DNA from 2 places in the Xylophilus sp. PBN-3R genome. Region 1 is predicted to be linked to the other one. Evidence: riboswitches for the same ligand, from Rfam matches in the RefSeq annotation. Region 1 holds a riboswitch; the other holds the start of a gene.

Region 1 (14,715 bases):
CTGGCTTACCTGAAAAAATTCCCGATACACCGGGTGAAGATCGATCAGTCCTTCGTGCGCGGCCTTCCAGGCGACGCCAGCGATCACGCCATCGTCACCGCCATGCTGGCGATGGCCCGCGCCCTGCGTTTCGATACGGTGGCAGAGGGTGTCGAAACCGAAGCACAACGGCAATGCCTGCTGGCGCTGGGCTGCGTGAATTTCCAGGGTTTCCTGTGTTCACCGGGCGTGCCTGCCTCGGCGATCGATGTGCTTCTGGATTCGGATCCCGATTTCCGTTCGGTTGCCTGAAACCGGCAGGTCCGCGTCTGCGGGTACTTGATTTCTTAGGCCGTAGGGGCCGGTGCGACGTCGGCTGGACTGGGGGCTGCGTGCCTACATTGACACGTATCGAAACAAGATACGTGGGCCATGGCACAAGAGCATTGGATTCGGGCAGGGCTGCGGTCGCAGACGATCACGCAGCGTTACCGGGCGGTGGGCGGTTTTACCCATGGGTTCGATTATCTCCGGCTGGTATTGGCGGTCGCCGTGATCTGGCACCATGCGGTATTGACATCCGTTACAGACTTGGCGACAGCCGATATATGGGGCGGCTGGCACCGGGTGGTGTTGGCGCCGATCCTGCTGATGTTCTTTGCCTTGAGCGGTTTCCTGGTGGCCGGCAGCCTCAAGAAAAAACCGACGTTGACCGCCTTCGTGACCTTGCGCGCCATTCGCCTGTTGCCTGCCTTGACGGTGGAGGTATTGCTTTCCGCACTGGTGATCGGCCCCTTGATGACAGCATTACCGTGGTCGGATTATTTCTTCCGACCGGAGTTCTGGAAATACTTCCTGAACATTTTCGGCTATGTGCATTTTTATCTGCCAGGTGTCTTCCTGGACAATCCGTTTCCGAAAATGGTGAATCTGTCGCTGTGGACGGTGCCGGTCGAACTGGAGTGTTACCTGCTGCTGGTCGTCCTGTGGCTCAGCGGGATCCTGCGGCGGCGCGGCTGGGTGGTCGCCGTGCTGCTTGCCCTGGCTGTTTTCGGTACTGCTTATGCTGCCACCCATTTTGAGATGAGGTGGGCAAAATCCGCGCCCTTGCCGCGATCGCTGATCGCGGCCTTCGTTGGCGGGATTTGCCTCAGCCTTTTCGGTGACCGGATAAAACTCGATATACGGTGGGCCCTGCTGGCGACAATCGGCCTGATATGTGCGAACCTGCAATATCAGACCGCCTATCTGTCCGCCGTCTTTGCGGCATATCTGGTGGTGTATCTTGGCATGATGCATCCGCCCAAAAAAGGTTTTTTGTTGCGCGGCGATTATTCGTATGGGCTTTATCTTTTTGCCTTTCCCATACAGCAGGCCTATACGCAGCTTTTTCCGCATTATCGCTATTGGTATCTGAATGCCGTGTTCACCCTGGCGGCCGGCCTGGTCTATGCCGGATTTTCCTGGTGGGTCATTGAAAAACCGGTGCTGTCGCGCAAAAAAGAAATTGTCGGCTGGGTGGAAGGCAGGATTGCCTTCTGGAAACAGAAAAGCCGCTGAACTCCAGCGGCTTTTTCAGGGGGAAATCGAGGTGTCTGCGGTTAGCTACCGAGCCGGCATCCTGAACCGGGGTTCAGGTGGGCCAGGGCAGCCATGCATTGGGTTCATCTGACGCGAGACGATCACGCCTGCATGGAAATTTACCTAGCCCGTGCTCGTGGAGCATTGGTACAAGGAATATAAAGCCCGGCATGCGCCGCAGACACGCATCCATTGTATGCCCGACATGCGTCTTGCGGTAAACCCTGAAGCGGCTTGCTGTGACTGTTACAGCAGGCGACCGTCTTCGGCGAGAGCGTCGTCCAGGCGGTGCAGCAGGTGCTGCCAGCGGGCAGCTTCGTTGTCGTCATCGCCGGGTACGGTGACCGCCAGCGGGACGGGCGGGCGCTCCGCGGCGTCGAACGCCAGGTTGAGCGCGGCCAGCACCGCGATGCGGTCGCGTGCGCGGATCTTGCCGGCATCGCGGATGCGCGTCATGGCGGCGTTCACCCGTTCAGCGGCATCGCGCAGGCGGGTTTCGCCGCCCTCGGGACAACCCAGTAGATAACCCTGGCCGAGAATCTGTACTTCGATCTGGTTCATGTCGCACCTTCGGTTTCGCCGTCTTCCTCGAGCGCCAGGGGCAGGCGTTCCAGGACGGCATCGACACGTACCCGGGCAGCGTGCAGCCGCACCTTCAAGGCATCGCGTTCGCGGGTGAGGTTTGCGACCTGGTCGGCGAGCAGGGCGTTGGTGCGGCGCAGTTCGGCATGGCGCAGCAACAGGCGCTCGACGCGTTCGGCAACCTGCTCGAAGGGGACGGGTGTTGGAGCCATGTGCCGGCGATTGTAGGGTTTTGCAACTGCGCCTGGCCTGCATTGCCAGCATTCATCGGCAACCGGCCCACAACACCCGCTTACAATCGCCGGTGTTGGTGCTCGCGTGGCCCGTTCTGGGTGACGCAGTTCAACGGGAAGCAGGAGGGCCGTCCGCCGACGGGCATGCCCGACCTGCGCTGCCCCCGCAACGGTCGGCGGAAGAGCCTGCATCCAGAGCAGCCTCGTGTTTTCCTCATACAGCCACTGGGCGCTTTTCGGCGCCTGGGAAGGCGGGGAAAACGGGTTCCGCCCAGCCCGGATACCGGCCAACGACGTGGCCCTCGTGTGTTCGCCCATCGCTGGATGACGAACATGCCGGGCCGTTCAGGTCCAAGCCGGCGGGGAAGCCGGCACGGACCGACATACCCGTTATCGCTCCACATGAATACTCGTTTCTCCGCCCTGGCACTGGCCGCGCGCGCCGTCGTCTGCCTGTCGCCGCTGGTCGTGTCCTCGTTTGCCTTCGCCCAGGCCGCGCCGGCATCGCTGACCACCACCGTGGTCACCGCCAACCGTACCGAACAGCCGATTTCCGACCTGCTGGCGGATGTCTCCATCGTCGACCGAGAGACCATCGAACGCAGCGGCGCCACCGGCGTGGCCGATGTCCTGGCCCGCCTGCCCGGCGTCGAAATGACCCGCACCGGCGGCCCCGGCAACGCCACCAGCGTGTTCCTGCGTGGTGCCGAATCGCGCTTCACCGCCGTGTACATCGACGGCGTGCGCATCGATTCGCAGTCCACCGGCGGCGCGAGCTGGGAGCAGATTCCCCTGTCGCAGATCGACCGGATCGAAGTGCTGCGCGGACCGGCGGCTGCCGTGTATGGATCGGACGCCATCGGCGGCGTGATCCAGCTGTTCACCCGCAAGGGCGAAGCCGGTTTCCACCCCTATGTCGGCGTGGGCGTGGGCAATCAGGGCACTCGCAAACTCGAAGCCGGCGTCAGCGGCGCGACTGGCGTGGACAACGTGTTCGACTACTCGGTAGGCATCGCCCGCGAGATCAGCGACGGTTTCAACGTGCGCCCCATCGCCACCCAGAACCCCGACAAGGACGGTTATCGCAGCACCTCGGCCAACGCACGCCTGGGCCTGCGCATCGATGCCCGCCAGCGCATCGACGCCACGCTGCTGGCCAGCGACATGAATGCGCAATACGACGCATCGCTGCGCGCCAACGACCTCAGCCGCAATTCGCTGCGCACCGGCGGCCTGACCCACACCGGCCAGTGGACCGATTTCTGGAAGACCACTCTCCAGGCCACCGCCTCGACCAGCCGTTACGAAACCACGCCGTCGGTCTACCTGACCCGCACCGAACTGCACAATTACCTGTTCCAGAACGAATTCCGTTTCGGCGAACACCGGGTGACCGCCGCGCTGGAGCGTCGCGAGGACAAGCTGCAAAACACCCCGATCGACCGCGACCGTGCGCAGAACGCGTTGTCGCTGGGTTATGCGATCAAACACGATGCCCACGCACTGCAACTGCACGTGCGCCACGACGAGGACAGCGAGTTCGGCGGCAAGAACACTGGCAGTGCCGCCTACGGCTACACCATCAACGCCAACTGGCGTGCCACCGCTTCGTTGGGCACCGCCTTCCGCGCGCCCACTCTGTATCAGCGCTTTTCCGAATACGGCCTGGGCAGCCTGTCGCCCGAAACTTCGCGCAACGTGGAAGCCGCGCTGCACTGGACGCAGGGCAGCAGCAACGCCAGCGTGACCGTGTACCGCAACAAGGTCGAGAACCTGATCAGCTTCGGCGCGGCCGGCGGTTGCGCTTCCAGCTTCGGTTGCTACCGCAATACCGCCCAGGCCCAGTACGAAGGCGTGACCTTTGCCGGCGCGCAGCGTCTCGGCGCATTCGCACTGCGCGGCTCGCTCGACCTGCAGGACCCGAAGGACGAAATCACCGGCAAACAGCTGGCCCGCCGCGCCAGGCAGCACGGCGTTCTGGGTGTCGATACCCGCGTCGCCGACTTCAACCTGGGCGCCGAAATGCAGGCGTCGGCCCATCGCTGGGACAATGCGGCCAACACCACACGCCTGGGCGGCTACACGCTGTTCAACCTGTATGCCAGCACCCGTATCGCCCGCGACTACACGCTCATCGCGCGTGTCGACAACCTCGCCGACAAGTCCTACCAGTTCGCCAACACCTATGCGACCGCGGGCCGGGTGGTCTACGTCGGCGTGAAATGGGCACCGCTGTAAATACCGCGATCACCTCCGCAGAACCCGCCCGTTGTGCGGCTCTGCTGGTCGCCGCTCCGGCGTCCGGCCAGGGCAAGACCACCGTGGCGGCCGCGTTCGCGCGGCTGCACGTGCGGGCCGGCCGCAAGGTGCGGGCCTTCAAGGTCGGGCCCGACTTCCTCGACCCGTTCTGGCTGGAGGTCGCCACCGGCGCGCCGGTGCATGCACTGGACCTCTGGATGGTGGGCGAGGGCGGCTGCGCTGCCCAGCTGCATGCCGCCGCGGCCGAGTGCGACCTGCTGGTGATCGAAGGCGCCATGGGCCTGTTCGACGGAACCCCCAGCGCGGCCGACCTGTCGCAGCGTTTCGGTGTGCCTGTGCTGGCTGTCATCGACGCCGGCGCCATGGCCGGCACCTTCGGCGCGCTGGCTTTCGGCCTGCGCCACTATCGCGCCGACCTTCCGTGGGCCGGTGTGTTGGCCAATCGGGTCGCCAGCCTGCGCCACGGCCACATGCTGCGAGAAGGTCTGCGCGAAGACGCCGACTGGCTGGGATCGCTGCCCAAGGGCGCCGAATGGGCCTTGCCCGAGCGTCATCTGGGCCTGGTCGCCGACCTGCCGAAGGAGCAGGCGCTGGCCCGCATCGACGCCGCTGCCGACGCCCTGGCGGCGACTCCTCTGGCCGGCATTCCGCTGGAGCGCTGGGCCACCGGCTTCCCTGCGCCGGAAAGCCTGGCCGACATCCCGCCGCTGCTGGCCGGCCGTTGTGTCGCCGTGGCGCGCGATGCGTCGTTCGCCTTCGTCTACCGCGCCAACCTGGACGTGCTGCATGCCCTCGGCGCGCGGGTCGAATTCTTCTCACCGCTGGCAGGCGATGCCTTACCCGACTGCGATGCCGTCTGGTTGCCCGGCGGCTATCCGGAGCTGTATCCGCAGCAACTGGCCGCCGCCACCGCCAGCCGCGACGGCCTGGCGGCGCACATCGACGCCGGCAAGCCGGTTTGGGCCGAATGCGGCGGAATGATGGCGCTGATGGACGAAATCTGCGACATGGACGGCAACAGCCATCCCGGCTGGGGGCTGCTGCCCGGCAGCACCCGCATGCAGCGCCGCCTGGCAGCCCTCGGCCCGCAGCAGCTGCAATTGCCGGCCGGCACGTTGCGCGGCCATACCTTTCACTATTCGACCGCCGCATCGCCGTTGCCGGTGGTCGCCCGCACCGCGCGGCCCGACACCGAGCCCCAGCCCGATGCGGGCGAGGCGGTGTATGCGCACGAAGGTATTCGGGCAAGCTATTTCCACGCATGGTTCGCCTCGTCGCCGGCCGCCATCGCATCGTTGCTGGGCGGCGGCACATGAGCACCGCGACCGCACCGACCGTGGCGCGCAGCGAGCTGGTGCTGGGTGGGCAACGCAGCGGCAAGTCGCGTCGTGCCGAGCATCTGGCGGCTGCCTGGCTGGCCGCCGACGCCGCGCATCACGCGCTGTTCATCGTCACCGCGCAGCCGGGCGACAGCGAGATGCAGTCGCGCATCGAACGCCACCGCGCCGACCGTGCCGAACGCCTGCCGCGCGCCGGCACGTTAGAGGCGCCGCTGGCGCTGGCCGGGGCTGTCACCGGGCATTCGGACGCATCCACCTTGCTCGTCATCGACTGCCTGACCCTGTGGCTGGCCAACCGGTACCCCATCGACGGAACGGCGCTGGAGGCGGCGACCGAAATCCTGGCCATGGCCATTGAAAACGCCGCCGGTCCGGTGGTACTCGTCTCCAATGAAATCGGCCTGGGTGTCGTGCCCCTGGGCAGCGAAGTCCGGGCCTATGTCGATGCGCTGGGCAGGCTCAACCAGCGCATCGCATCGGCCTGCGCGCGGGTCACGCTGGTCGCGGCCGGCCTGCCGTTGACCTTGAAGGACATTGAATGAAGAGGTTGTTCACGACGGTCGCGCTGACTCTTGCAGCATTGGCCGCCCATGGCGCAGACGTGCCTGTCGGCATCACCGACGGCCGCAACCGCGTCATCACGCTGGCCAGGGTGCCGCAGCGCATCGTCACGCTGTTGCCTTCGCTGACCGAAAGCGTATGCGCGCTGGACCAATGCCAGCGCCTGGTCGGCGTCGACCGTTATTCCAATGCGCCCGCCTACGTGCGCGGCCTGCCGCAGGTCGGCGGCGGGCTGGATCCGAACATCGAATCCATCGTCGCCCTGAAACCCGACGTGGTGCTGCTGGCCGTGTCGTCGCGTGCCAGTGCGCGGCTGGAAGCGCTGGGAATTCCGGTGGTCGCGCTGGAGCCCAAGACCCATGCCGACGTGCGACGGGTGCTGGGCCAGATCGGCACGCTGCTGGGCCTGCCGGCTGCCGCGTCCGACAGGTTGTGGCGCGAGATCGACGCCGGCGTGCAGGCGGCAGCGCAGTCGCTGCCGGCCAGGGCGCTGGGTGCGCGGGTGTATTTCGAAGTCAGCCGCGGCCCGTATGCGGCGGGTGAATCGTCCTTCATCGGCGAGACGCTGACCCGCCTGGGCGCGCGCAACGTGGTGCCGGCATCGCTGGGTCCGTTTCCCCGGCTGAACCCCGAATTCGTGGTGCGCGCCGATCCGGACGTGATCATGGTGGGCAACCGCAGCATGCAGTCGATGGCGGCCTATCCGGGCTGGCAGAGCATGCGGGCGATGAAGACCGACAAGGTCTGCGTGTTCGGCCCCGAGGTGTCGGACGTCGTGGTGCGCCCCGGTCCGCGCATGGCCGAGGCCGCGCGTGCCATGGCATCGTGCCTTTCCGAAAAAATTCGATGATGAGGGGCCGTGTCTGTTTGCTCGGCCTGGCATTGGCGGTCGCCGCGATGCTGCTGCTGGCGCTGGGTTCGGCCATCGGCAGCACCGGGCTCGACAGCCTGGTCGAGATGCGGCGCGATGCGGTGTCCTGGCAGATCGTCTGGGACATCCGGCTGCCGCGCACCGCGGGCGCATGGGTGTGCGGCGCGCTGCTGGGGCTGGCGGGAGCGGTGGCGCAAGGCCTGTTCCGAAACCCGCTGGCCGAACCGTATCTGCTGGGCAGTGCCTCCGGCGCATCCCTCGGCACCGCACTGGCTCTGCTGATGGCCGGCCAGTCGCCGTCCAACGCCATGGCCGCCAACTGGCTGGTGCGGCTGGGCGTGACCGGTGCGGCGTTCGTCGGCGCGGTCATCGCGGTGCTGCTCACGCTGACCCTGGCACGCGGGGCGCAGCATACGCTGCGCCTGCTGCTGGGCGGGGTCATCGTCGGTGTCGTGTTGGGAGCGGCTAAGGACCTGGTCACGCTCGCCGCACCGCGCATCCTCGAGGCCATGCAGGGTTTCACGCTGGGCAGCACGGCCTTCCTCGGCTGGCAGGCGGTGGTGTTGATGGGCGGCATATTGCTGGCCTGCCTGGTGGTGACGGCATTGCTGGCACCGGTGCTGGACGGTCTGGCGCTGGGTGAATCCACTGCCGCCAGCCTGGGCCTGGCGCTGCCTGCGTTGCGCGCGGCGCTGGTCGCGGTGCTGGCGCTGTGCACCGCCACGGCGGTGGCGCACACCGGCCTGATCGCTTTTGTCGGCCTGGCGGCACCGCACCTGGTGCGCCCGCTGGTGCGCAGCACGCATGCCGCGCTGCTGCTGCTGTCCGCCGGCATGGGCGGGCTGCTGCTGATGGCTTCCGACCTGCTGGCGCGTGGCCTGTTTGCGCCGCAGGAATTGCCTGTCGGGGTGCTGACCGCCTTGCTCGGCGGTGGTTACCTGCTGTGGTTGATGCACCGTCGCGGGGGACGCCGATGACCGCACTGCTGGCCCAACAGCTGTCCGCCCGCCTCGGCAACAGCGAAGTGCTGCACCGCATCGACCTGGCCCTGCCCGCCGGCCGCTGGACCAGCGTCGTCGGCCCCAATGGCGCCGGCAAGTCGACTTTGCTGAAAGTGCTGGCCGGCCTGTTGCCGCACAGCACCGGACAGGTCGAACTGCTGGGCCGCAGGCTCGCCGCCTGGCCGAGCCGCGAACGTGCCCGCGCCATGGCCTGGCTGGGGCAGGGCGAAGGGGCCGACGGCGGCGCCGACGACCTGACCGCCTGGGATGTCGCGATGCTGGGCCGACTGCCGCACCGGCCCTGGCTGGCGCCGCCCGCGGCGGCCGACATCGAAGCCGTCATCCGCGCGCTGCGACAGACCCATGCATGGGAATGGCGCGATCGCCCGCTGGGCGAATTGTCCGGCGGCGAACGCCAGCGGGTGCTGCTGGCCCGCGCCCTGGCGGTTCAGGCGCAGGTGCTGCTGATGGACGAACCCCTGGCCAACCTCGACCCGCCGCACCAGAGCGACTGGCTGGCCACCGTGCGCGGATTGACCGCCGCCGGAACCACCGTGGTCAGCGTGCTGCACGAAATCGGTTTCGCCCTCCATGCCGACCATGTGGTGGTGCTGCGCCAGGGCAGTGTGCTGCATGCCGGCGCACCGCACGACGCGGCCACCCACGAAGCCCTGCAGGCGGTGTTCGACCACCGCATCGCCATCCGGCCGCTGGACGACGGCTGGGCCGTCGTTCCCAGGGATTGACCCCGCATTTTTTCGAGACACCGTCATGCAGATAGAAACCCCGCCGAGCGAAAAACCCTACGAGAAACCCGAGGGCGAACGCCGTGGCCTGCTCATCGTCAATACCGGCGACGGCAAGGGCAAGAGCACCGCAGCCTTCGGCCTGGCGCTGCGGGCGCACGGCCGCGGCAAGGCGGTGAAGATCTACCAGTTCATGAAGGTGCCCAGCGCGCGTTTCGGCGAACACCGCATGTTCGAGCAGATCGGCATTCCCATCGAAGGCCTGGGTGACGGTTTCAGCTGGAAGAGCCAGGACCTGGAACACAGCGCCCGGCTGGCGCGCGACGGCTGGCAGAAGGCGCGCGCCGCCATCCTGTCGGGCGAGTTCTTTTTGGTGGTGCTGGACGAGATTACCTACCCGCTGATCTACGGCTGGCTGCCGCTGCAGGACGTGCTCGACACCCTGCGCGCCCGGCCGAAGGAAGTCCATGTGTGCCTGACCGGCCGCCGCTGCCCGCCCGAAATCATCGAGCTTGCCGACACCGTCACCGAGATGGCCATGGTCAAGCATGCCTTCAAGGCCGGCATTCCCGCCCAGCGGGGGATCGAGGATTGAACGGTCTGTCGGTCTCGTCGGCTGGCGGCGCGGTGCTGCTGGCGCTGCTGGTCGACCGGCTGTTCGGCGAGCCACGCCGCTGGCATCCGGTAGTCGGCATGGGTCGATATCTGGGGTGGTTTGGCAGACACATCGCGCCGGCGGGCGAGGGGGGCGGGCGCGATCTGCCGGCTTTTTTCGCCGGGGCCGGCGCTTGGCTGATCGGCGCTGTGGCTTGCGCCGGCCTGGCCTGGGCCGCGCAGTCCGCCTTGTTGCGACTGCATCCGCTGCCGAGCGTAGTGGTGCTCGGCCTGCTGCTCAAGCCGATGCTCGCGTGGCGCATGCTGCGCGACGAGACTGCGGCCGTCGAAGCCGCTCTCGGCGATTCGCTGCAAGCCGGCCGTGACCGGCTTTTGCGCCTGGTCAGCCGTGAAACCTCGGCCCTGACCGCCGCCGAGGTCCGCGAATCGGCGATCGAAAGCCTGGCCGAGAATTTCAACGATTCAGTGGTCGCGCCGCTGTTCTGGTTCGTGCTGCTCGGCCTGCCGGGCGCGGCGGTCTACCGCTTCGCCAACACCGCGGACGCCATGTGGGGTTACCGCGGCAGCCGCAACGGCCGCTGCTGGGAATGGGCCGGCAAGTTCGCAGCCTGGGCCGACGATGTGCTGTCGTGGGTTCCGGCGCGTATCTCGGCGGTGCTGATGCTGATCGGCGCTCCCTCGCGGGCCTGGAGCGGTCTGCCTGCTGTCGCCCGCCTGACACCGTCGCCCAACGGCGGCTGGCCGATGGGAGCGATGGCCCTGCGCCTGGGTGTGCGGCTGGGCAAGCCGGGGGTGTATGTGCTGCTCGCGGCCGGCCGTGTGCCGCAGGCCGGCGACACCGCCGCGGCCTTGCGGATCACCGGCCGCATCGTCTTCTCGCTCGCGGCGCTGGCTGCGTTTTCGTTGACGGTGGCGCTGGCATGAACCTTTCCCTGCGCCATCACGGTGGCCCCGACGCCTTCGGTGACGTCGCCTTCGATTTCTCGACCAATGCCAACGCCTGCGGCCCCAACCCGCTTGCCCTGCAGGCGGTGCAGCAGGCCGATGCGCGCAGCTATCCGGATCCGCAATACCGGGCGCTGCGCGAGGCGCTGGCTGCCCGCCACGGTGTATCGGCGGACCGCATCGTGCCGGCCGCCAGCGGCAGCGAGGCCATCCAGCGGCTGACCGCCCGCGCCATGCAGCGCGGCATCAAGCGGGTGGTGGTGCCGCAGCAGGCCTATGGCGACTACCGCCACGCCGCCGCGGCCTGGGGCCTGTCGACCATCGCAGGCGAATGCGGCGGCACCGACACCCTGTGCTGGTTGTGCGACCCGTCGAGCCCGCTGGGCCAGGCCAGTCATCCGCCGGGCCGTTATCCATCGAAGATGGTGGCGCTCGACCGTGCCTATGGCCCGCTGAGGCTGGAAGGCGTCGACCCGTGGAGTGCCGGCGCGCTGGACCGTGTCTGGCAGCTCCATACGCCCAACAAGGCGCTCGGCCTGACGGGCATCCGGGCCGCCTATCTCGTCGCGCCGTCGAATGCCGGAACCTGTGAAGTCGCCGCCCTGGACCGCATGGCCGCATCGTGGTGCATCGGCAGCCACGGCGTGGCGATGCTGACTGCCTGGTGCCGTCCAGAGATCGATGCCTGGCTGGCCGCCTGCCGCGACACCCTGCGCGGCTGGAAGGCCGCTCAGGTGCAAATGTGCGAAGACATGGGCTGGATGTGCCTGCCGTCGGAAGCCAACTTCTTCGTCGCCAGGTTGCCGGCGGATGCACCGGCCGACCTGCCGGAACGGCTGAGGCGGCAGGGCGTGCGGCTGCGCGATTGCGCTTCCTTCGGCCTGCCGGGCCATGTGCGCCTGGGCGTGCTGGCTCCGGCCGCTCAGCAGGCACTGCACGCCGCCGCGACTACCATCGGCGCCTCCCTGAATTGAAGGACTCCGCCATGGCGCGACCCGACCCGCAAGATTACCGATCCGTCGCCCTGTACTGGGACTTCGAGAACCTGCATGCAGGCCTGGTCGAAAGCCGCTACGGCGAAGGCACCTACGGCAAGCCCGACACCCGGTTCAAGGTTCAGGAACCGCTGGTCGATGTGCAGGCCATCGTCGAGCTGGCGGCATCGTTCGGGCCGGTCGCCATCAACCGGGCCTATTGCAACTGGCAGTACTACGGCCGCTACCGCGATGCGCTGCTTCAGGGCGGCGTCGAACTGATCCAGCTGTTTCCGCCGGGGGCGTCGGCCAAGAACGGCGCCGACATCAAGCTGTGTCTGGACGCCGCCGAAGACATCCAGCGTTTCGGCCACATCGGCACGGTGATCATCGTCGGCGGCGACAGCGACTTCATGCCGGTCTCGCAGAAGATCAAGGCGAACGGACGCACCCTGGTCGGCGTCGGTACCCGGCCCAACACCAACCGTCACTGGGCCAAGAGCTGCCACGAGTTCCGCTACTACGAGAGCCTGGTCGCTCCGCACCCCGAGCCCGAAACGCATGCGCCGGCCGAAGCCGTCACGGCACTCGACCCCGCCGCCGACATGCTGCGACGCGCGGTGCGTCTGCTGGTCGAGACCAACGGCGATGCCTGGGTGAACAAGGGCGCCATCTTCCACATGATCAAGCGCCTGGATCCGACCTTCGACTTCAAGGAACACGGCCATGCCAACTTCCCGGCGATGGTCAAGGCACTCGGTCATGTCGTCGAAGTCCGCAAGGGCGACACCGACCAGCAGGTGCGATTGTTGTGACGGCCAGATGCGTGATGGTGCTCGGCACCACCAGCGGCGCCGGCAAGAGCTGGCTCACCACCGCGCTCTGCCGCCGGTATGCGGACCGTGGCCTGAAGGTCGCGCCCTTCAAGGCGCAGAACATGAGCAACAACGCCCGTGTGGTGTGCGGCGGTGAAATCGGCAGCGCACAGTATTTCCAGGCCCTGGCCGCCCGCGCCGTGCCCGATGTGCGCATGAACCCCGTACTGCTGAAACCCGAGCACGACACCGCCAGCCAGGTGGTGCTGATGGGCCGTGTCGACACCGCGCTGACACGGCTGCCCTGGCGTGAACGCAGCGCCCATGTCTGGCCGCATGTGGCGTCCGCGCTGGACGCCCTGCGGGCCGAGAACGACGTGGTAGTGATCGAGGGCGCGGGCTCGCCGGCGGAGATCAACCTGAGCGCCAGCGACATCGTCAACATGCGGGTCGCCCGCCATGCCGACGCCCGCTGCCTGCTGGTCACCGACATCGACCGGGGCGGCGCGTTCGCCCACCTCTACGGCACCTGGGCCCTGCTGCCCGAGGCCGACCGCGCCCTGCTGCGCGGTTTCGTGCTCAACAAATTCCGCGGCGATGCCCGGCTGCTGGAACCCGGCCCGAAGATGCTGCAGGACCTGACCGGCGTGCCCACCGTCGCCACCCTGCCCATGTGGTGGCGCCACGGCCTGCCCGAGGAAGACGGTGTGTTCGACGACCGGCCTTCCGCGGCCTCGGCGGGTATCGGACGGGTATCGCGCACCGTGGCCGTGGTCGCCTATCCCCGCATCAGCAACCTGGACGAATACCAGCAACTCAAGAACATCGACGGCCTGCGGCTGGTCTGGGCGCGAACCCCGGCCGACCTTCAGGCCGCCGACTGGATCGTGCTGCCCGGCAGCAAACACACCAGCGGCGACCTGGCCTGGCTGCGTGCCCAAGGCCTGGATGCCGCGGTCGCCGGCCACGCCGCCCGCGGCCTGCCGGTGTTGGGCATTTGCGGCGGCCTTCAAATGCTGGGCGAGGCGTTGGTCGACACCCACGGCATCGACGGCAACGCGCCCGGCCTGGGCCTGCTGCCGCTGGTCACCCGCTTCGAGCCCGAGAAGACGGTGCGGCATACCGGGACCCGCTTTGCCGAGGTGCACGGCGCGTGGTCCGCGCTGTCGGGCGTCGCCCTTGCCGGCTATGAAATTCACCAGGGCCAGACCCTGCCACGGCCCGATCTGCCCGCGCCACGGGCGGTGTTGCCGGGCGGCCTGGGCTGGCAGAACGAAACCGGCAATGTGATGGGCATCTACCTGCACGGCCTGTTCGAGGACCCGGCCGTACTGGCGGCGCTTTTCGGAGCCGGTGTCCGCACGCTGGACAGCGTGTTCGACGGCCTGGCAGCCCATGCCGGCCAGCATTTCGACGCCGGTGTGCTGGATGCGCTGGTTGCCTGAATCCGGCTTTTTCAAACCCTGTTTTTCCCCCGAGCCCGCCATGAGTTTCGAAATCCCCGCCATCCCCGCCATCGACGAGCCGGACCTGGCCGCCCGACTACGCCACAGCATCGACCACAAGACCAAGCCGCTCGGATCCCTCGGCCGGCTGGAAAACCTGGCGCTGCAGATCGGCCGCATCCTGGGCAGCGAGACGCCGGAACTCACATCGCCGCAGATGGTCGTCTGTGCGGCCGACCACGGCCTCGCGGCCCGCGGTGTCTCGGCCTATCCGAGCGACGTCACATGGCAGATGGTGCAGAACTTCCTGGCCGGCGGCGCGGCGGTGAGTGTGCTGGCGCGCCAGCACGGCATCGCGCTGACCGTGGCCGACTGCGGCGTGGCGCACGACTTCTCTCCGCGTGCCGGGCTGGTCGACTGCAAGGTGGCCGCCGGCACCGCGGATGCGTCCGTCGGCCCCGCCATGACGGCCTTGCAGCGCGACCGGGCGCTGGCCAACGGCCAGGCCCTGCTGCGGTCCTTGCCCGGCAACGTGGTGCTGCTGGGCGAGATGGGTATCGGCAATACCTCGTCCGCCTCGATGCTGCTGGCACGGCTGAGCGAAGTGCCGCTGACTGATTGCGTCGGTGCCGGAACCGGCCTGGACCGGACCGGCATCGCCCGCAAGCTGGCGGTGCTGCAGGAAGTCATGGCGCTGCATGCCGATGCGGCTTCGCCACTGGATGCGCTGGCAGCTTTCGGCGGCTTCGAGATCGCGACGCTGGTCGG
Region 2 (14,715 bases), 440 kb from region 1:
AGAACACCGGCGTCTTGTGGCTGACCAGCAGCGCGCGGCCCCGGCGTTTGGCGGTCAGCGCCTCGCCCAGGTTGTCGACGATATAGGGATAGACCACCGGCACGTTGCCGGCTGCGGCCGTCAGCGGCAACAGCGCGTCGTCGTCCACGTCCAGGCCGCGCGCCTTGCCAGGCGCCCATTCCTGGGTGCCGTGGGTGCCGAAGTGGATGAGTGCGTCGGACTGCCCCGTCCACAGATAGACCGCCAGGTAATGGTGCGACAGCGGGGTCTTGCTGCGGTGCATGAAGGGATTCTGGCCGGACCTCAGAGTCTCTTCGCGCGGCGGCTGCGGCAATACCGAAAGTTTGCCGACCTTCATGCGTGGGATGACAAACACCTTCTGCCCCTGCCAATCGACGACATAGGGGCTTTTTTCCGCTTCGCCCCATTGGCCGACGACACGTTGCCGCACAGCCGCGGGCAGGGTGGCGAACCAGCGCCGGTAGTCAGCAAGCGGCAGCGCGGCGGCCTGGTCGAGTTGCAGCAGCGACTTCAGGTCGGTGCCGGGGTAATAAGCCTTCAGCAGCGGCTGCAGGCCCGAGATCCAGTCGGCCTCGGGCACACCGCGCGTGTCGTAGCCGGCCTCTGCCAGGCCGGCGGAAACCCGCTCCAGGCTGCGCGGCACATTCAGGAACGAGGCTCCGAAATTGGTGCCGCCCGCCGGATAGTTGTAGACCATCGCCACCAGCTGTTTGGCGGACTCCGGCCGGATCTGCAGCGCGATCAGGCGGCGCGCCTTGGCGACCACCGCATCGGCCTGGCGATCGATCAGCGCGGTGCCCTTGCCGCCGGCGCCCCGGGCCGCCATCAGCACCGGGTCGATGGCGCCGGCCCCTTCGGGCTGAGCCAGGTAGAAGGGCACGTCGCCGCTGCTCAGGCCGGTGGCGTCGGCGGCCCAGGCGGCTTCGTCGCCGTTGCGGAACGGCTGGGTCGCCAGCAACGGCGTGCCCCAGCGTTCCAGCAGGGGCTGCAGTTCCGCGCCGCGCGGCAGCAACTGGTGCAGCACCAACACCCGCGCATGGGCACGGCCGTCGCCCATTTGCAGCAGCTCTTGAAGTTCGGCCGCGCTGGTCGATTGCGAGAACACCGCATAGGCCAGCAGACCCTGCTTGCGGAAGGACCGCAGCCAGTCGTCCAGCCATTCGGTGCTGCCGTCGACGAAGTGATAACGGTGCACCAGCACGGCGACGGCCGGCAGCGCCCGGACGTCCGGCTGATTCGATTGCCAGTCGGCTAGCGCGCGGGCATCGCCGAAGGTCTGCGTCATGTCGGGCAGGTAAAGGCCCTGGGTCGGCCAGGGCACCGGCGGCGGCAGGTTCGGCGCTGGTTCGCCGTCGGCCACGGCGCGTGCCAGGGCCATGGCGGGCGCCAGGTTGCGTTCGCCGCCTGCCCGCAGGTAGCCGGCCAGGCGAAGGGCCGCATCGCCGGAAACGGCGGGGCCTTCCTGGGTGATCCAGACGGTGCGCGGCGCGGGCAATTCACAGCCGGGAGCCTGTTGCAGCAAGCCCCGCAGACGCGCCTCGATGGACGGATGGCGCGCATCGATCCATACCAAGGCAGCACTGCCGCAGGCGGCGCGCAAGGTGGCGGCCTTGCCCTCGGCCAGGCGGGCCGGGCCGGTGATCGGATATTCCAGATGCTCCACCGCGAACCCGGCCTGCGCACCCAGCCGTTCGACCAGTTCGGTGCGGCTGGCGGTGGTCACGTCGGCGGTCAGCCAGAGCAGTTTGCCGGCCGCCTGCGCGCCGGCCGCGGACAGGCACAGCCAGGCCGCCAGCAGCAGCCGGCGGATAAAGGGCGCGCCCGTCATTTGGCGAACTGGGCAGGCGCGGCACCGGCCTTGGCGGCCTCGGCTTCCGGCACATAGACCATGGTGCCGTCTTCGAGTGTGTAGGCCACGCCGGCCCGGGTGCCCTGCCCCGCGCTGGCGCTGCCCGCGCCCTTGAAGTGAACGTCCTTGCCTTTCTCGCGCACGACGATTTCCATGTCGGGTTTGCCGGCGTTGCGGACCACCGTCGCGCCTTCGGGTATCTGGCTCTGCTTCTGTGCGGCCACCGCGGTCAGCAGCGCCACCACCAGCACCAGGAATACGTCGACGAGGTTGACGGCCGACAGCATCGGGTCGTCGTCTTCCTCATGCAGTATCTGCAGGCTGCCGCGGCTCATGCCACGGCTCCGGTGGTTGCTGCCGCTCCTGCCAGCATCACGGCCGCCTTTTCACGCTGCCTGCGCACCACCATCAGTTCGGCCAGCAACCAGCGCCGACGCACCGAATAGACCACCAGCCCGATCGATGCCGCGGCCAGCGCCAGCACCACGCCGGCAAACGCACCGCTGAACACCGCAAGGGCCTGCTGCCCCTGTCCGCCCGCCACGCTCTGCAGCGCAGGGCCCAGCGGCACCATCGTCGCGATCAGGCCCAGCATCGGGGCCAGCCGGCTCAGCAGGCGCACCGGTTCGATCCGCCGCAGGATCGCCATCTCCAGGTCGTCCATCGAGGTGTCGGGCGTGACCACCAGCGCGCGGTAATGCGGCTGGCGCCAGCGCTGCAGAGCCTCGACCAACGTGGCACCGGCGAGCCAGACCGAATACAACGCGGCCAGTCCGACCAGCACCAGAACCGGCACGAGCAGCGACTGCGCAACCTGTGCAAAACCTTCTTCGAGCATGAAATTTTTCTCTGAATGCCCATGCGTGGGCGAGTCCTCGCCGGCATCCCCGCCGGGTCTGGACAAAAAAGCCGGGCCGAAGCCGGGCGACAGGTTGGCCGGTATCCGGGCTGGGCAGAAGCAAACACCCGTCGCCTTCCCGGACGTTCGTCCAGTGGCTGAAGAGGGGCGCCGAACCGTCCGTCAAAAAGACGGTTCCTCCTGCCGACCGTTGCGGGGGCAGCGCAGGTCCAGGAGGTCATAAAGATCGCCCGGCCTGCTTCCCGTTGAACTGCGCGCCAGATCTGGCCCGCGAGCACCAACATGCGGGATTCTATGCATGGCACGCCCATTGCTCGCGCTCCATCACACCCAACCGATACGGAGACCGCCTTGCCCCAGGGACAAAACCAGCCACAGGCCAGCTATGTCGGCGCGCTGCCGCACCACGACCGCTTCGACTACCAGCCCATCCACCGGCGCACCGGCTACCGCTGGCCCAACGGCGCCGGCCTCGCGGTTTACCTGGGTTTCAACCTCGAGCACTTCGCCTTCGGTGAGGGACTTGGCGCCAACATCGGCCCGATATCACCCGAACCCGACGTGCTGAACTACGCCTGGCGCGAATACGGCAACCGGGTCGGCGCCTGGCGCTGCCTCGAACTCTTCGACAGCCTTGACCTGCCGACCGGCGCCATCGTGAACACCGCGCTGTACGACCACTGCCCGGAACTGGTGGCGGCCTGCGTCGCACGTGGCGACGAACTCATCGGCCACGGCCACACCAACGCCGAACGCCAGGGCCGCCTGGGCCAGGCCGATGAACGCCGCCTGCTGCACGACTGCCGCGAACGCATCCTGAAAGAAAGCGGCGTTGCCCCGGCCGGATGGCTGTCGCCCTGGATATCGGAAAGCCCGCTGACCCCCGACCTGCTGGCCGAAACCGGCTACCGCTACAGCCTCAACTGGTGCCACGACGACCAGCCCCACCGCATCCGCACCCGCGGCGCCAACAACTTCTGGTCGGTGCCCTACCCGCAGGAGCTGAACGACATCCCGATGATCATCGGCCGTCAGATGGACTCCGAAGCCTTCTGCCGCATGGTGGTCGACAACTTCGACGAGATGCTGCAGCAGGCCGAAAAACAGCCGCTTGTGATGGGCCTGGCTCTGCATCCGTACATCGTCGGCCAGCCCTATCGCCTGCGCCACCTGCGTGCCGTGCTGCAGCGTTTTGCGGCAGCGCGCGACCGCGGGGACATCTGGCTGACGACGCCCGGCGCCATCTGCGCCCATGCGAACATCGCCACATGAAAGCCATCACACTTGAAAATTTCGGTGAAGCCGATGTCCTGAAACTCGAAGACGCACCCGACCCGGTGGTGCGCCCGCACGACCTCCTGGTTCGCAACCGCGCGGCCGGCGTCAACCGCGCCGACCTGAACCAGCGCCGCGGTGCCTACGGCCGCGCCGACTTCGGCGATTCCACCCTGATGGGCCTGGAGATCGCCGGCGAGGTGGTCGCCATGGGCGCCGAGGTCACCGGTTTCGCCATCGGCGACCGTGTCATGGGCATCGTCGGCGGCGGCTCGTATGCCGAACTGGCACGCATCGACCACCGCATGGCGATGGCCGTGCCCGCAGGCATGGACATCGTGATGGCCGGCGCCATCCCGGAAGTCTTCGTCACCGCCCATGAAGCCCTGCTGCACCTGGGCCGCCTGCAGGCCGGCGAGAAGGTGCTGATCCACGCCGCGGCCGGCGGTGTCGGTTCTGCGGCGGTGCAACTGGCGCACGCCGTCGGCGCACAGGTCTTCGTCACCGCCAGCGCCGGCAAACATGCCGAAGTCCGCGCGCTGGGGGCGGACATCCTGATCGACCACAAGACCCAGGATTTCGCCGAAGTGGTGAAGGCCGAGGCCGGCGAACGGGGCGTGGACGTGGTGATCGACTTCATCGGCGCGCCTTACCTGGAGCGCAACGTCCGTGCGCTGGCCGAAGGCGGCCGGCTGGTGCAGGTCGGCCTGATGGGCGGCACGGCGGCCGGCAGCCTGCCGATGGACCGGGTGTTGTTCCGTCATCTGCAGATCATGGGGACCGTGATGAAATCCCGCACTGCCGAAACCAAGCAGGCCATGACTCGCCGATTTGCCGACGCCTGGATCGGCCATTTCGCCGATGGTCGCCTGAAGCCCGTGCTGGACAGCCGCTACCCGCTGGCCCAGGCCGCGGACGCACACCGCCGCATGGAAGCCGGGCTGAACGTCGGCAAGATCGTGCTCGAACCCTGAGCCGCTTCAAGATCGGCGGTCGATTGCCGATAACCCCCACGTAGGCCCCGTTCCTTTCCGGACGGTGCCAGAAGCAGATTTCCTTTATTGAATCGCGGTGAACTAGATGTCTCTCTCTCGTGCACGGCTCGCGCCCCGTCTGGTGCTGGCTTTCGGACTGGTGTGCCTGGTCATGGCCCTGGCCTCGGCCGTCGGTGTCTGGCGGCTGGTCGAGTTGCGCGGCCTGGCCGACGACCTGGGCGGCAATTCATCCGAACGCGCCCTGCTGGCGCGCGAGCTTCAGGCCATCGTGGTGATCAGCGCCAGCCGGGCCGAAACCCTGCTGGAACTGGGCGACAACCCGGCCTACGTCAGCCGCATCGACGCCGACCGCAAGGCCACGTCGGCCCGCTCGGAAGTCGTCCGCAAGCGCCTCGAAGTGCTGGCCGAGGACGAGGGCTCCAAGCGCCTGTTCGCCGTCATCGACGAAAAGGGCAATGCCTTCCGAAGCGCGCGCGACGGTCTGGTCAAGCGCCGCAAGGCGGGCGAGACACTGCCGGCCGACGCCGTGGGAGGCACCCTGCGCCCCGCTGCGGACGCCTATGCCAAGTCGGTCGAGGACCTGGCCGAATACCAGCGCCAGCGTGTGGCCGAAGACCGCGCCGACGCCATCCACAGCGCCGACACCGGTGTCATGTTGCTGGTCGCCGGTTCGGTGCTGGGCCTGCTGCTGAGCGTTTTGTGCGGCTGGCTGCTGACCCGGTCCATCGTCGGGCCGCTGTCGCTGGCTTCCGGCATGGCCGGCCAGATCGCCCAGGGCGACCTCACCTCCAGCCTGCCGCCGGCACGACCCGGCAGCCGCGACGAAGTGCAGGCACTGCTGGCCGACCTGGGCGGCATGCAATCGCGCCTGGTAGCGCTGGTGGGCGACCTGCGCAATTCGGCCACCAGCGTGGCCGGTGCCAGTTCGGAAATCGCCGCCGGCAACAACGACCTGGCTTCACGCACCGAGCAGACCGCGTCCAACCTCGAGGAAGTGGCGGCCAGCATGGAAGAGTTGCTGGCCACCGTGCGCCAGACCGCCGATGCATCGCGCCAGGCCAACGGCTTGGCCGAATCGGCCGGTGGCGTGGCCCAGAGCGGCCAGGCTGCAGTGGCCAAGGTGGTGTCGACGATGGAGGGCATCGCGGTGTCGTCGCGCCGGATTTCGGAGATCACCGGGGTGATCGACAGCATCGCTTTCCAGACCAACATCCTGGCCTTGAACGCCGCTGTCGAAGCTGCGCGGGCCGGCGAGCAGGGCCGCGGGTTCGCGGTCGTCGCCGCCGAGGTCCGGACCCTGGCGCAGCGGTCGGCCACGGCTGCCAAGGAGATCGGCGGCTTGATCTCGGACAGCGTGCGGCAGGTCGGCGAAGGAACCCAGCTGGCACAGGCCGCGGGAGTGACGATGGGCGAGATCGTCGCCTCCGTGGCGCGGGTCACCTCGATCATCAGCGAGATCACGGTGGCGACCAGCGAGCAGAGCACGGGGCTCGGTCAGGTCAGCGAGGCGGTGACCAACCTGGATCAGATGACTCAGCAGAACGCTGCGTTGGTGGAGGAGTCTTCGGCGGCTGCCGAGGGGTTGAAGGCGCAGGCGCAGCAGTTGTCTGCCCTGGTGGGGACGTTCCGGTTGCCGGGGGGTGGGTCGGCTTTCTCCTCTGGCTCGGGTGATTATCTGGCTTTGAATTGAGCCTGGTTTTTTAATACGGCGAATGGTTTCGCTTCGCTCTGTTTTCTTCTTTTACGACTCCGTAGAGGTAGCAGAAGAAAAAAACAGAGCGAAGCGCAGATAACCCAAAAAAAAATCACTCACCCAAAGAAAAAATCGACCCCCAAGGCGCAAGACACCCGGTATCCACCCCCGCCAGCCGCAGCGCCTTCCATACCACCGTGGCGATGCTGTCATACACCGGCACGCCGTACAAAGCCTCAAGCTCCGGCACCAGCGGCGCCCCCCGCACATTGGTGCAGAGGATGGTCACCGCCTGCGGCCGGCTCGCCTCGGGCTGGTCCATCACATCGGCCACCATGTCGCGGATCTGCTGGTCAGTCACTTCCGAGAACGAAAAATTGTCCTGCAGCCCCAGGTGCCGCTCGGTGCAGCTGATGCCCGCAGCCGCGTAGTTGGCGACGATGGCGGCCTGCACGTCGGCACGGTAAGGCGTCACCAGCCCGAGCCGCGTGGCACCGGTCATCCGCAAGGCCTCGTTGAGCGCCAGCACCGAGGTACAAGCCATGGCACCCGTCCGCTCGGTGATGGCAGCGCACAGCCGTTCGTCGGCATCGAACCCCAGCCATGAAGACGAGGTGCCGCTCCAGCCGATGACCTGGCAACGGGCGTCGGCCAGCAACTCGGCGGCGGAAAGAATGCCGGATGGATCGAACTGCGCCAGGGCCGATGTCGACAGGGCGATCTCCGTCACGCGGAAACGCCCGAAATGGGCGCTGGTGTCGGGCACGTCGGCCAGCATCGCGGAAGTGACGGGCTCCAGGCGGGTGTTCGAAGACGGCGTGAGCATGCCGAGCAGGTGGCGGTTCATGGAATGGGCCGGACGGCGGCCAGCAGGTGAAAGTGCAATGCTCGATGCGAGATCCATGCCATCCTCCGGCCTTTTGTATCCAATCCGCGACTCCAGCCGAGTATTGCCGGCCCCGGAATTGCTAATCAACCGCCATGTCATCCGATCCCAAGACCCGCTCCGCCGTCCGTGCCGCGCCGCTTTCCAAGGCGGACATTCACGAACGCATCTACAACGCCATCGTCGAACACCGCCTGCTGCCCGGCACCAAGCTGCCGGAAGAAAAGGTGGCAGAACTGTTCTCCGTCAGCCGGACCCAGGTGCGGGGCGTGCTGCAGCGGCTGGCGGTCGAGCAGCTGGTGACACTCATTCCCAACCGCGGCGCCTTCGTTGCCACTCCGACTGTCGAAGAAGCGCGCGATGTGCTGGCGGTGCGCCGCACCCTGGAGCCGTCGATGGTGTCGCGGCTGATCGCCCGCATCGCCGCAGGCCGGGCCGACGGCGCGGTCGGCCAGTTGCGCGCCCTGGCCAAACGCGAACATGCCGCGCACCACGAGGGCGACCGGCGGGCCGCGGTGCGGCTGTCAGGCGAATTCCACGTCCTGCTGGCCGAACTGTCCGGCAGCAGCATCCTGGCGCGGATGATGCGCGAGCTGACCCCCCTCACCTGCCTGGCGATCCTGACCTTCGACACACCGCTGTCATCCGCCTGCCCGAACGACGAACATCTGGTGCTGATCGACGCCATCGAAGCGGGTGATGAAACGCTGGCCTGTTCATTGATGCACGACCACCTGATGCATATCGAAACCGCCCTGCGGCTGGACCGGGAGTCCGAGGTTGAAGTCGATCTGGCGGAAGTGCTGCTGGGCTGACGCGCCGGTCGCGCACCACTTGGTGCGCAGTTGGTCCAACTCGGTGCGGCGACACCTCGATGCCGTGCATGCTCCGGCTCGAACTCGTATTCAATATGTCATGAAATCGTATACATGACTGGCACACGATTTGCAGCCACCGGGAGGCATGGACACCCAAAACCCGCCGCCCCACTTCGACCTGATGATCCTGGACGCGATCGCGCTGACCGCCGATCCGGCCCGCCCCGAGATCCGCGACTGCGCACTCGGCGTACGCGATGGCCGCATCGCCTGGCTGTCCGACCAGCCGCCAGCCAACCACACCGCGGAGCGCACCCTGCGCCTGCCCGGCCATTTCATCACCCCGGGTTTCGTCAATCCGCACACCCACAGCATGCTGTCGATGGTGCGCGGCGTGGCCGCCGACCTGGGTTTCGCGCCCTCCTACACACCGGGCATTCCCAAGGGCACGCAGCTGAATCCGCAGCAGGCGCAGGCATTGGCAAGACTGGGTGCGCTGGAGGCGCTGATGTTCGGCTCGACCCTGGTCGGCGACAACTTCGTGCATGCCGATGTGGCGACCGAGGCCATGGTCGAACTGGGCCTGCGGCTGTGCCCAAGCTGGCGCATCCACGATGTCGACTTCGCCCGCGTGGCCCAGGGCGAATGGCATTACGACCCGGCCATCGGCCGCCGCACGCTGGACGCCGGGCTGGCCCTGCGTGAGCGCTGGGCATCGCATCCGCGGGTGACGGTCAACCTGGCCGCCCATGCGGTCGACACCTGTTCCAACGACTTCCTGCGCGAGATCGCAGCCGCTTCGGCGCAATTCGGCATGGTCGTCAGCACTCACCTGGGCCAGAGCCGGGTCGAGGTGGAACGGGTGAAGGAACGCACCGGCCGCACTTCTACCGAGGTGCTGGAAGAAACCGGCCTGCTGAACCATCGCCTGATGGGCGGCCACTGCATCTACCTCACGCCCGAAGACATGCAGCGCATGGCGGCGGCCGGCGCACATGCGGTGCACATCCCCAAATGCAATGCAGCTTCCGGCCGCCTGGCGCCCACGCCGGCGCTGGCCCGCGCGGGAGTCGCCATCTGCCTGGCGACCGACACACAGCATGCCGACATGGTCGAACTGATGCGCTGGGCGTTGGCCACCGCGCGGGTGCAGGAAGGCGGCGTAAACGACGCCTGGCAACCGCGCCATGTCTTCCACATGGCCACTCAGGCCGGCGCAAACGCGCTGGGGATGGGCGACGAAATCGGCAGCCTCGCTCTGGGCAAGTCGGCCGACCTGGTGGTGTTCGACGCTAACCGGCCGCACCTTCGCCCGCATGTGAATCCGCTCGGCAACCTGGTGCACACCGGCCAGGGGCGCGACGTGCGTTTTGTCTTCGTCGAAGGGGAGATGCTGGTGGCGGACGGCCAACCGACGAAGGTCGACATGGACACCGTGTGCGCCGAAGCCGAAGCGGCGTGCCATGAACTCTGGGGCGCTGAAGGCGTGCACTACTGGCGTTCGTCCGCCAGCTGACCCCACCCGCAACCTGTATCCATAACCAAAAAACATTGGATACACCCTTGGCATGCCGCTTGCTCGCAAAACTGCCATACGGCAGCAGCCGCCCGCCGCCCTTCCAGGAGTCCTCATGTTCAAAGTGATCGCGAAACTCGTATTCGCCGGAGCCGCCATCGCAGCTGCGGTCATCCCGCTGGCCAGCCGTGCGCAGGACAACAGCATCAAGCTCGGTTATGCCAAGTGCGCCCATTGCACGCCGCTGGCCCTGACACCGGAGCACGCGCAGAACGTCAAGCTCGAAGCCATCGGGTTCAACACCGGTAACGATGTGCTGACCGCCCTGCTGTCCAAGAGCATCGACGTGGGCCAGGTCACCTACCTCCACTACGCCACCGCGCTCGACAAGGGTTTCGACCTGGTCGCCATTTCCGGCCAGGTCAATGGCGGTTCGCAGATCCTGGTCGGCAACGACGTACCGCTGGCCGAAAACGACTGGGCCGGGTTGAAAGCGCTGATCGCCAAATACAAGGCCGAAGGCAAACCGTTCCGCGTCGCGGCCTCGCGCGGCAATGCGCAGGACATCCACATGCGCGGCGCATTCGCCAGGCAGGGCATCGACGTCAACAAGGACGTGCAGTTCATCAACATCCCCAATCCTTCGGACCATGTGCAGGCGCTGCGTCGCGGCGAGGTCGAACTCATCTGCTCGGTCGATCCCTTCGCCACCCAGATCCGCCAGGTCAAGGCCGCCAAGTTCTTCGCCTTCCCCTATGACCAGGCCGCCGGCAAGCTGACCAACCTGATCCTGACCCGTCCGGACGTCATCGCGTCCAAACCCAGGGCGGTAGAAGAAACCGTGCGTTCCGTGGTCAAGGTGAACGACCTGATCGCCAACGACAAACCGCTGTTCGTCGCCACCATCCAGAAGATCACCGGCCTGGATGCGGCCATCGCTTCCGGCTCGGTCGACAACCTCTACCCCGACTACAGGATGTACCGCGCTCCGGCCGTGGCCATCGGCGCCATGATGCGCGACCTCAAGTACATCAACTCCGACGTCACCGCCAAGATCGAGAAGAACATGGACTACCGTTTTCTCGAAGCGGTGACGGGCAAACCCAAGTCGCAGCTGGGCTACTGAGGTGGCAGCGACGACGACGCCTTCCGCGCCGCCGTGGCGCAGGATCTACCGCCGCGTGGAACGCGCCATCGTCCCGGTGGCCGTGCTCGCGGGGTGGGAAATCTTCTCCCGCTCGGGTGTACTGCCGCCGGCCCTGTTGCCCGCGCCTTCGCAGGTATTTCTCGCATGGGCCGACTGGATCTTCGCCACCGACGGCAACACCCAGAACTACAGCGGCAACTGGATCTTCGACGTGGCCCACAGCTTCATGCGGGTGTTCGCCGGTTTCGCCATCGCGGGTGTGCTGGGGATCGGCCTGGGCATGGCCATCGGCTGGTCGCGCACGGTCGAAAAACTGATCGAGCCCACGCTGCAGATCCTGCGCCCGGTGCCGCCTGTCTCATGGATCCCGCTGGCCATCATCTGGTTCGGCATCGCCGACAAACCGGCCATCTTCCTGGTGTTCCTCGGCTCCTTCTTTTCGGTGCTGCTGTCCACCATCCACGGCGTCAAGACGGTCGACCGCAACCTGCTGCGCGCCGGCGCCATGACCGGCGGATCGCCCGGCAGGCTGCTGCGCTACATCGTGTTCCCGGCCGCGCTGCCCAGCATTTTCTCGGGCTTGCGCATCGCCATCGGATCGGCCTGGATGCTGACCGTCACCGCCGAGATGGTCGCCGTCAAGAGCGGCGTCGGCTACGTGCTGTGGGACTCGTATTACTTCCTGCGCTACGACCTGGTGATCGCCGCCATGGCCAGCATCGGGTTGCTGGGTTTCCTCAGCGACCTGGTCATCAAACTCATTGCCGGCCGGGTGCTGCGGTGGCAGCGAGGCTCCACCCTGCAGGCCAAATAAGCGGACAGGAAAAACCATGGCACTCATCACCGTCGACCGCGTCTCGCGCTTGTTCGAAGACGCCAAGCGCGGCAAACCCGTGGTCGCGCTGGACGGCGTCAGCGTCAGCGTGGCGCGCAATGAATTCCTCTGCCTGCTCGGCCCCAGCGGTTGCGGAAAGTCGACCCTGCTCAACATGATCGCGGGTTTCGACCATCCGACCACCGGCACCGTGTCGGTCGGCGGCCAGCCCGTCACCCGGCCCGGCGCCGACCGCGGTGTCGTCTTCCAGCAGGCCAACCTGATGCCCTGGCTGCCAGTCTGGGAAAACGTGGCTTTCCATCTGCAGATGCGTGGTGCACCCAGGGCCGAACGCCGCGAGAAGGCCCAGCGTTTCATCGAGATGGTCGGCCTGAAGGGTTTCGAGAACCACTACCCCAGCGAGCTTTCCGGCGGCATGAACCAGCGGGTCGGCATCGCCCGCGCGCTGCTGATGAACCCCGAAGTGATCCTGATGGACGAACCCTTCGGCGCGCTCGACGAACAGACCAGGATGGACATGCACGGCGAACTGGTGCGGATCTGGCGCGAGAGCCAGAGCACCATCGTGTTCGTCACCCACGGCATCGACGAAGCCCTGGCGCTGGGCACCCATGTGGCGGTGATGTCGGCCCGGCCGGGTCGCATCCGCGAACTGCTACCCATCGACCTGGAACGCCCGCGCGACTCCACATCGCCACGGTTCAACGACTACAAGCGCCACATCCTCTCGTTGCTCCGGCCCCTGGATGGCCGCCCGACCCTGCCGATTTCAAGAGACAAACAACCATGTCCGAAATGACTTCACACGCCTTCGACCTGGTGGTGCGCAACGCCCACGCGGTCACCGCCTCCGACGAATTCGACTGCGACATCGGCATCAAGGACGGCGTCGTCGCCGCGCTCGGCCGCGGCCTGGCTGCCGGCGCACGCGAGATCGACGCGGCCGGCCGCCATGTGACGCCCGGCGGCGTCGATGCCCACTGCCACCTCGACCAACCGACGCCACCCCCGATCCGGATGGCCGACGACTTCGACACCGGCACCCGCTCGGCGGCCTGCGGCGGCACCACCACCGTGATCCCCTTCGCCGCCCAGGAAAAAGGCCATTCGCTGCGCGCCGCGGTGGACGACTACCACCGCAGATCCGACGGCAAGGCGCACATCGACTACGCCTTCCACCTGATCGTCAGCGACCCGACGCCCGAAGTGCTGACCCAGGAGCTGCCGGCGCTCATCGCCGAGGGCTACACCTCGTTCAAGATCTACATGACGTATGACGATCTGAAGCTGGACGACGGCCAGATCCTCGACGTGCTGGACGTGGCCCGTGAGCACGGCGCGATGGCCATGGTGCATGCCGAAAACTCCGACTGCATCGAATGGCTGACCAGACGCCTGGAGGCATCGGGCCGCACCGCCCCGCGGTTCCATGCGCATTCACGGCCGATGCTGGTGGAGCGCGAGGCCACGCACCGAGCCATCTCGCTGTCGCAGCTGGTCGACGTGCCGATTCTCATCGTCCACGTGTCCGGCAAGGATGCGGTGGAGCAGATCCGCTGGGCGCGCGGCCTGGGCCTGAACATCTTTGCGGAGACCTGTCCGCAATATCTTTTTTTGACCGCCGAAGACCTGGGGATCGAAGGCGACGGCGAAGGCAGCTACCTCGGCGCGCGCTGCGTGTGCAGTCCGCCGCCGCGCGACAAATCCAACCAGGAGGTCATCTGGAACGGCCTGGCGGACGGGACGTTCACCATCTTCTCGTCCGACCACGCGCCCTTCAGGTACGACGGCACCGAAGGCAAACATCCGGGTGGCGAAGAAGTCGCCTTCCGCCATATCCCCAACGGAATCCCGGGCCTGGAAACGCGCCTGCCGCTGCTGTGGTCCGAAGGTGTGCTGGCCGGCCGCATCACGCCGCAGAAATTCGTCGAGCTGACATCCACCAACCCGGCGAAGACCTACGGACTGCACCCTCGCAAGGGCACCATCGCCATCGGTTCGGACGCCGACCTGGTGATCTGGGACGAACGCGATGTGACGGTCGACAACCTCATGCTGCACCACGAGGTCGACTACACGCCCTACGCCGGCATGCAGCTGAAGGCCTGGCCTGGCACCACCATTTCGCGCGGCGACGTGGTGTGGGACGGCAAGGATTTCCATGGCCTCCAGGGCCGCGGCCGGTTCCTGGAATGCGGCGCGCCGACGCTGCTGCCGCGCAAACGCAAAGCGTGAATCCAGCCATGAAACTGTTGCTGATCAACCCCAATATCTCCGAGAGCGTTTCAGACCTTATCGCCGCCGAGGCCCGTGCCAGCGCACCGGCCGGTTGCGACATCACCGTGATGACCGCGCCCTTCGGCGTGGCCTATATCGAGACCCGGTTCGAAGCCCTGATCGGCGCCTATGCCACGGCGCAGCTGGCGGCCGAACACCATGCGGGTTACGACGCGGTGATCGTCGCGGCTTTCGGCGACCCCGGCCTGTCGGGCTTGCGCGAGGCGCTGCCGGTGCCGGTGCTGGGGCTGACCGAATCGGCACTGGCCAGCGCCTGCCTGCTGGGGCACCGGTTCTCCATCGTCGCGATTTCGCAGCGGATCCAGGCGTGGTACCGCGAGGTCGTGGAGTCGCACGGACTGCAGCATCGGCTGGCCAGCATCCGCGCGCTGGACCGGCCGCTGGCGTCCATCGGCGATGTGCAGTCCCAGCATGGCGATGCGCTGATGGCACTGTGCGAGAAGGTGGTGAAGGAGGACGGCGCCGAGGTGATCATCCTGGCCGGTGCGCCCCTGGCGGGGCTGGCGCGGAGCCTGAAGGGGCA

The links. Region 1 has a riboswitch for cobalamin ahead of AC3ANW_RS06795 (TonB-dependent receptor domain-containing protein). Riboswitches for the same ligand answer to the same signal wherever they lie in the genome.
Region 2: another riboswitch for cobalamin. It lies ahead of AC3ANW_RS09060 (hypothetical protein); the one in region 1 lies ahead of AC3ANW_RS06795 (TonB-dependent receptor domain-containing protein).

The regions. Positions count from the first base shown of each region.
Region 1 covers NZ_CM173225.1:1,463,799-1,478,513, forward strand. Annotated here, with positions in the region: gene AC3ANW_RS06775 (putative bifunctional diguanylate cyclase/phosphodiesterase) at 1-291, shown strand, start outside; gene AC3ANW_RS06780 (acyltransferase family protein) at 412-1,539, shown strand; gene AC3ANW_RS06785 (cell division protein ZapA) at 1,807-2,121, opposite strand; gene AC3ANW_RS06790 (DUF904 domain-containing protein) at 2,118-2,354, opposite strand; cobalamin riboswitch at 2,434-2,681, shown strand; gene AC3ANW_RS06795 (TonB-dependent receptor domain-containing protein) at 2,778-4,613, shown strand; gene AC3ANW_RS06800 (cobyrinic acid a,c-diamide synthase CobB) at 4,598-5,950, shown strand; gene AC3ANW_RS06805 (bifunctional adenosylcobinamide kinase/adenosylcobinamide-phosphate guanylyltransferase) at 5,947-6,516, shown strand; gene AC3ANW_RS06810 (ABC transporter substrate-binding protein) at 6,513-7,385, shown strand; gene AC3ANW_RS06815 (FecCD family ABC transporter permease) at 7,385-8,383, shown strand; gene AC3ANW_RS06820 (ABC transporter ATP-binding protein) at 8,380-9,153, shown strand; gene cobO (cob(I)yrinic acid a,c-diamide adenosyltransferase) at 9,179-9,748, shown strand; gene cbiB (adenosylcobinamide-phosphate synthase CbiB) at 9,745-10,692, shown strand; gene AC3ANW_RS06835 (aminotransferase class I/II-fold pyridoxal phosphate-dependent enzyme) at 10,689-11,687, shown strand; gene AC3ANW_RS06840 (NYN domain-containing protein) at 11,699-12,502, shown strand; gene AC3ANW_RS06845 (cobyric acid synthase) at 12,499-13,947, shown strand; gene cobT (nicotinate-nucleotide--dimethylbenzimidazole phosphoribosyltransferase) at 13,988-14,715, shown strand, end outside.
Region 2 covers NZ_CM173225.1:1,898,961-1,913,675, reverse strand. Annotated here, with positions in the region: gene cobN (cobaltochelatase subunit CobN) at 1-1,849, opposite strand, end outside; gene AC3ANW_RS09065 (DUF2149 domain-containing protein) at 1,846-2,205, opposite strand; gene AC3ANW_RS09060 (hypothetical protein) at 2,202-2,708, opposite strand; cobalamin riboswitch at 2,788-3,026, opposite strand; gene AC3ANW_RS09055 (polysaccharide deacetylase family protein) at 3,081-4,001, shown strand; gene AC3ANW_RS09050 (NAD(P)H-quinone oxidoreductase) at 3,998-4,978, shown strand; gene AC3ANW_RS09045 (methyl-accepting chemotaxis protein) at 5,085-6,689, shown strand; gene AC3ANW_RS09040 (maleate cis-trans isomerase family protein) at 6,805-7,539, opposite strand; gene AC3ANW_RS09035 (GntR family transcriptional regulator) at 7,674-8,393, shown strand; gene AC3ANW_RS09030 (amidohydrolase family protein) at 8,542-9,912, shown strand; gene AC3ANW_RS09025 (ABC transporter substrate-binding protein) at 10,028-11,038, shown strand; gene AC3ANW_RS09020 (ABC transporter permease) at 11,094-11,873, shown strand; gene AC3ANW_RS09015 (ABC transporter ATP-binding protein) at 11,890-12,693, shown strand; gene hydA (dihydropyrimidinase) at 12,690-14,129, shown strand; gene AC3ANW_RS09005 (aspartate/glutamate racemase family protein) at 14,138-14,715, shown strand, end outside.